3 regions of the Modicisalibacter sp. genome follow, and region 2 is predicted to be linked to each of the others. Evidence: predicted binding sites of a transcription regulator. Region 2 holds the regulator's gene; each other region holds the start of a gene.
The links. The regulator LexA, encoded in region 2, represses DNA repair genes until DNA is damaged. The targets are predictions, from matches to a motif close to TACTGTNTANNTANACAGTA.

Region 1 (2,268 bases), on a different contig from region 2:
AGCGCGGCCGCGGTCGGCTCGTTGATGATGCGCTTGACCTCGAGACCGGCGATGCGGCCGGCGTCCTTGGTGGCCTGACGCTGGGAATCGTTGAAGTAGGCCGGCACGGTGATCACCGCTTCGGTCACGTCCTCACCGAGGTAATCCTCGGCGGTCTTCTTCATCTTCTTCAGCACCTCGGCGCTGACCTGCGGCGGAGCCAGCTTCTTGCCCTTCACCTCGACCCAGGCGTCGCCGTTGTCGGCCTCGGCGATCTTGTAGGGCACCATCTTGATGTCCTTCTGGACCACGTCGTCCTGGAAGCGACGGCCGATCAGGCGCTTGATGGCGTAAAGCGTGTTGCTCGGGTTGGTCACCGCCTGGCGCTTGGCGGCCTGGCCGACCAGCGTCTCGCCGTCATCGGTGTAGGCGATGATCGACGGCGTGGTGCGTGCGCCTTCGGCGTTCTCGATGACCTTCGGCTTGTCGCCGTCGAGCACGGCTACGCAGGAGTTGGTCGTCCCCAGGTCAATACCAATGATGCGTCCCATATAAACACCTCGAAGAATCGTTGCTTGCTGTTCGGAGCGGCTGTGCCGCGTCTTTGTCGTCTATGTGGGGGCTCGGCGGCGCCTTTCAAGGGCCGGCCCGTCGGTTCAGCCCGCGGCCTGGCTGACCACCACCATGGCCGGGCGAACCAGGCGGCCGTTGAGCAGGTAGCCCTTCTGCATGACGTCGATCACGGTATTGGGCTCCACCTCGGCGTTGGGCACCATGGCCATGGCCTCGTGATACTGCGGGTCGAACGGTTCGCCCTGCGGTTCGACGGCTTCGACGCCGAACTTGGCCAGCACGTCGAGCTGCAGCTTGAGGGTCATCGACACGCCTTCGCGGTGCGCCTCGCTGGCGTCCTCGCCCATCGACTCCAGCGCCTTTTCCAGGCTGTCGACCACCGGCAGCAGTTCCTTGACGAACTTCTCGAGGGCGAACTTGCGCGCCTTCTCGACATCCTGCTCGGCACGCCGCCGCACGTTCTGGGCCTCGGCGGCGGCCCGCATCGACTGGTCCTTGGCATCGGCCAGCGCCTGCTCGAGCTCCTCGACCTTGGCCGCCAGGATCTCCGCTTCCGGATCGGCCATCGCCTCGGCGTCGGCGGCCGCGTCCTCACCGGCATCGGCCGCGTCGAGCTGGCCCTCGAGCGGCTCGTCCTGTGGCTCGGCGCCCTGTTCGGCGCGTTGCAGTTCCTCGTCCAGCGGCGTCTGTGGGTCTTTGGCCATGTCGCTCTCCTGAGAAAAGTCGCCCCGCGACCGCGCCGCGGCCGCCGGGAGTGATCGATTGCCCTCGTATATGGGGATGACCGCGACAATCTCAAGGCGCTCGGCGGGGTTCGTGGCGGTGGATTGCAGGGCACCCGGTGCTACTGTATAAACACACAGACCCTTGTCGTGCCGATTCCCGTTTCAGGAGGTGGCCATGCTGGTGCAACTCGCCGTTCGCGACTTTGCCATCGTCGAGCGTCTCGAACTCGACCTCGGCGGTGGCATGACCGCCATCACCGGCGAGACCGGCGCCGGCAAGTCGATCCTGCTCGACGCTCTGGGCCTGTGCCTGGGCGAGCGGGCCGATGCCGCCAGCGTTCGCCACGGCACCCGGCAGGCCGATCTCAGCGCGCGCTTCGACATCCAGCGCCTGCCGGCCGCCCGCGCCTGGCTGGACGCTCGCGAACTGCCCGCGGACGACTGCCTGCTGCGCCGGGTTGTCACCAGTGCCGGCCGCTCCAAGGCATGGATCAACGGCCAGCCCTGCACCATCGCCGATCTCAAGGCCCTCGGCGAGACCCTGATCGAGATCCACGGCCAGCATGCCCATCAGGCGTTGCTGCGCGAGGACACCCATCGCCGCCTGCTCGACGATTTCGCCGGGCTGGGCGCCGATGTGGCCACCCTCGGCGAGACCTTCCGTCACTGGCAGGCCCTGCGGCGTCGGCTCAAGCAACTGGCCGATACCAGCGATGAACTGCAGGCTCGCCGCCAGTTGCTGCGCTATCAGGTCGAGGAACTGGATCAACTGGCCCTGGCGGAAGGGGAGCTGGCCGCGCTGGAACGCGAACAGGCCACGCTGGCCAACGCCGAGCAGATCATCGGCGATACCCAATTCGCCGTCGACTGTTGCGAGCATGACGACGGCGGCGCGCTGAACCTGCTGCACCAGGCCCTGACACGCCTCGAGGCCCTGCCCGGCAGCGATCAGGGCGCAATGGCCGAGGCGCGCGGCATGCTCGGCGAGGCA
Region 2 (2,268 bases):
ATGCCGGCCACCACCACCGGGCGCAGGCGACGAATCAGGTCGCGTACGCTGACATGCTCCCCGTAGTCCTTCTCGGCGATGTCGCGCAGCGCGTCCAGCCCCGACAGCGTGAAGATCACCGTGCCCAGCATGAAATGCAGGCGCCAGAAGCGTTCGGCATCCGGCAGCTCCGGCGTGGCCCGGCGCACCAGTTCGGTGAAGCGGGTGAAGACGCTGCCGTAGTGCTGCTGAATATAGCCGCGCAGGTGCCCCTGGGCCTGGGTGTAGGCCAGCCCCAGCAGCCGCATGAAGACCTTGAGACTGTTGCGCTCGGCGGGCACTTCCAGCACCGTCCGCGCCATGCTCTCCAGCAACACTTCGAGCGGGATCGGGCGGCCATCGTACTCCCGCTCGAGCGCGTCCAGGGTTGCATGGAAACGCTCGGTGAAGGGATCCAGGTAACGTGCGAACACGGCCTGGATCAGCGCCTTCTTGGAGCCGAAATGGTAGTTCACGGCCGCGAGATTGACCTTGGCCTTGCTGGTGATGGTGCGCAACGACGTCTCGGCAAAGCCGCGCTCGGCGAACAGCACTTCGGCGGTGTTGAGAATGCGAGTCACCGTGTCGGTCTGAGCCATGCTATATCCCTGCCTGCTGATAAACGGCTGTTTGAAACGTTATTGGAATTCTACTCGGCTTACCAAAAGACAACAATCCGTGGCGTTTCAAACACGCTCGCGCGGCCCCGCGCCTCACCGCTCGCAATTACTGGATACAATGCCATGCTGTATACTTAGCCACATACTCACATCGCCAGCGACCAGCGGAGGCCGCATGACCCGCTCTCTCACCCCGCGCCAGCAGAATGTCTATGACTTCATCGTCAAGACCATGAACGAGCTGGGTTATCCGCCGACCCGCGCCGAGATCGCCCGGGCGTTGGGCTTTCGCTCGCCCAACGCCGCCGAGGAACACCTTCGCGCGCTGAAGCGCAAGGGCGTGATCCGCATGATTCCGGGCACGTCGCGCGGCATTCGCCTGCCGCCACAGGAGGCGGAAGCCGCCCCCGACGGCGAGCCGGGCCTGCCCGTCATCGGCGAAGTCGCCGCCGGCAGCCCGATCCTCGCGGCCGCCCACATCGACCGCTACTGTCCGCTGTCCCCCGACTTCTTCTCGCCCCGCGCCGACTACCTGCTGCGCGTGCGCGGCCTGTCGATGCGCGACGTGGGAATCCTCGAGGGCGATCTGCTCGCGGTACACCGCACCAATCGCGTTCGCGACGGCCAGATCGTGGTCGCCCGGCTGGAGGATGACGTTACCGTCAAGCGCTTCCAACGCCGGGGTCATCACGTGACCCTGCTGCCCGAGAACACCGATTTCGACCCGATCGAACTCGACCTGCGCCAGGACTCTCTGGAAATCGAAGGCATCGGCGTCGGCGTCATCCGTGGCGGCAACGGCCAGGCGCTCAACTGAGTCGCGAGCCCCGCGCATGCGCAAGATCCTGCATGCCGACTGCGACTGCTTCTATGCCGCGATCGAGATGCGCGACAATCCCGCGCTGCGCGACATCCCGCTGGCGATCGGCGGCACGGCGGCCCAGCGCGGCGTCATCGCCACCTGCAACTATCCGGCGCGCGCCTTCGGCATCCACTCGGCGATGCCCACGGCACGTGCCCTGCGGCTGTGCCCGGACCTGACCCTGCTGCCACCGGACTTTCCCCGCTACCGCGAGGTGTCCGAACGCATTCAGGCGATCTTCCGCGAGCTGACGCCACGAATCGAGCCACTTTCGCTCGACGAGGCCTATCTCGACGTCAGCGAGGTCCGTCGTTTCCGGGGCAGCGCCACCTGGATGGCCCGCTGGCTCAAGGAGGAAACGCGCCGGCGCACCGGCATCACGCTCTCGGTGGGCGTGGCGCCCAGCAAGTTTCTCGCCAAGATCGCCAGTGACTGGGACAAGCCCGACGGCCTGACAGTCATCCCCCCGGAGGCCGTCGAGAACTTCATCACCGAGCTTCCGGTGGACCGGCTTCACGGCGTGGGGCCGGCCACCGCGGCCCGGCTGGCGGCGCTGAACATCGCGACCTGCGCCGACCTGCGGAGCTGGTCGCGGGAGGCGCTCGTCGACCACTTCGGCAAGTTCGGCCAGCGGCTTCACGAGCTAGCCCGTGGCATTGACGACCGACCGGTAAAGACCGAACGCGAGCGCAAGTCGATCAGCGCCGAGACCACCTTCCATCAGGACCTGCCGGACCTCGCGGCCTGCCGGGCGGCCCTGCCTCCACT
Region 3 (2,268 bases), on a different contig from region 2:
CCAGATCCAGCAGCATCACGCCGCCCTTCAGGAAGCGATACCCCCGGCGATGGATCCGTTCGAGCGCCATCAGGGCGGCCTGCAGGATCAGCCGACTGTCGTCGGTGGGGCGCGCCAACTCGACGATCAGGCTCGGCGCATATTGCGGCAGATCCGGGCGGTGCGGAGGTGTTCGTAGGAACACTTGCACCGCCCGGCACAGGCTGCGCTGTTGGCGCAATTTTTCCGCGCCACGCTGGGCGTGCTGGCGAATCGCCTCGCGCAGCTCGCGGAGTTCATGGGTCAGCCGGCCGAAGCTGCGGGAAGTCATGATCCGCTGCCTGGAGGCATCGGTGGCGTTCATCTCGATGGCCGGGATGCCGCGCAGTTCCAGCACGGTCCGCTCGAGGGGGGTGCCGAAACGGCGGCGAATGTATCGGGCCTCCGCCTGGCGCAGGTCCGCGGCGGTGCGGATACCCACCAGGGGCAGTCGTTCCGCCAACCGGCGGCCGACGCCCCAGATTTCGCCCGGCGGTGTGCGCTGGAGAAGTTCCCGCGTTTCCGGACCATCGGCGGTGAGCCGCAACACACCGTGGCCGCCGGAGTGTGCCTTGGCGGCACGATTGGCCAGCTTGGCCAGGGTGCGAGTGGGCGCGATGCCCACGGAAACTGGAATGCCGGTGTACTGGCGCACCCGGTGGTGCAGGGTGTGGGCCAGGGCGAGGGTGCCTTCGGCATCGAGGCCGTCGAAGCGCACGAACATCTCGTCGATCGAGTAGGGCTCCACCCGCGGGGCAGACTCCTCCAGAACCGCCTGTACCCGGGCGGACATGTCCCCGTAAAGCTCATAGTTGGACGAGAGCAGCACCACGCCGTGACGCCTCGCCAGGGGCTGGAGCTGGAAGGCCGGCGTGCCCATCCTGACGCCCAGCGCCTTGAGTTCCTCCGATCGGGCGATGACGCAACCATCGTTGTTGGAGAGCACCCCCACCGGGACGCCTTCCAGATTGGGCTGGAAGACCCGCTCGCAACTGACATAGAAGTTGTTGCAGTCGACGAGACCGATCATGCGCACCTCACACCGGGTACTGGTGAATCACGGAGCGAATCACGCCCCAGATCCGGCATTCGTGCCCGGCCAGCGGGATCGGCGCATAGCGCGGATTGCCGGAAACGAGGCAGGGGCGGCCGCCATGCACTTCGTAACGCTTGACGATGACCTCGCCGTCGACGAGCGCGGCCACCATGTGGCCGGGGCGCGGGTCCAGCGAGCGGTCGATGATCAGCAGGTCACCGTCGTGCATGCCGAAGTCCTCCATGCTGTCGCCGCTCACGCGCATGAAGAAGGTGGCGCTGGGGCGCTTGATCAGGTGCTCGTTGAGATCGAGCCGATCACTCGTGTAGTCCTGGGCCGGCGAGGGGAAGCCGCTGAGGCCGGCGCGTATGCGGATTTCGGGGAAGGGGAGTGCGAGCGGCATGGCCGGTTGCCGGGGCTGATGGAAGGCGTGTTGCGACATGGCCGGATCCCTGAGGTATGGTTTCTGTATTTATATACAGTATTCAGTGAAAGGTCCGTCATGGCAAATTCGCCGATGCGGAAATGCATGTTTTCAGGCGTGGTGTTGTCGGCAATCGCTTACACGTCGTATGGAGTCTGGCTGATGGGCAGTCTGGAACGCGAGGCCTACATTGAAATCGACAGGTAACAGTCCCTGTCTTGACCCCAACGCATTGTATGGCCCCGCCGTCCGGTGGGGCCTTTTTTGTTTGCGGCGTGCGTTAGCCGAAAAAGCCATTGCTGCCGAGCGTGTCAAGACCCGCCGCCTGGGGCGCTGACTCAGAGTGTTGGCGTGTCGCCCGTTACCAGCGACGCGACACGCCGCTCCCGCTCGGCGCGGCGCAACATGCGCAGCCGCGAGCGAATCTCGTCGCGCTCCAGGTAGCAGCCCTGCAGCCAGCGCTGCCCCGAGTCGCCCGCAAAGGCGTCGCGGGCATGCAGCAGCCGCCGGTTGTCGAAGATCACCAGGTCGCCGGGGTGGTAGGTGAAGCGCATGGCAAAATGCGGTTCATGCAGCATCCGTTGCAGGGTGGTCAATGCCGCGTAGGCTGGTTCCACGTCATCGAACGGCGCCATCAGCGGCCCGCGCAGGAAATCGGCGATGCGTACCTCGCTCAGTCGGCCGCTGTCGTCGCGCCGGATCATCGGCGCGTACCAGACGTAGTCGCTGGTGCGGGCGGTGTTGGCGTAGCACCACTTGACGCGGGTCAGCGTCTCGAAGGCATACGGGT

Region 1: recN (DNA repair protein RecN) is a predicted target of LexA. The motif match lies at 1,398-1,417, and genes of this name have one in related genera.
Region 3: ACTCB7_RS12125 (LexA family protein) is a predicted target of LexA. The motif match lies at 1,519-1,538, and genes of this name have one in related genera.

Annotation. Positions count from the first base shown of each region.
Region 1 is NZ_JBSREH010000035.1:51,721-53,988, forward strand. Features, by position in the region: gene dnaK (molecular chaperone DnaK) at 1-530, opposite strand, end outside; gene grpE (nucleotide exchange factor GrpE) at 636-1,256, opposite strand; gene recN (DNA repair protein RecN) at 1,453-2,268, shown strand, end outside.
Region 2 is NZ_JBSREH010000025.1:78,287-80,554, reverse strand. Features, by position in the region: gene ACTCB7_RS08650 (TetR/AcrR family transcriptional regulator) at 1-617, opposite strand, end outside; gene lexA (transcriptional repressor LexA) at 814-1,455, shown strand; gene dinB (DNA polymerase IV) at 1,472-2,268, shown strand, end outside.
Region 3 is NZ_JBSREH010000041.1:3,965-6,232, forward strand. Features, by position in the region: gene ACTCB7_RS12120 (Y-family DNA polymerase) at 1-1,048, opposite strand, end outside; gene ACTCB7_RS12125 (LexA family protein) at 1,056-1,496, opposite strand; gene ACTCB7_RS12130 (TauD/TfdA family dioxygenase) at 1,817-2,268, opposite strand, start outside.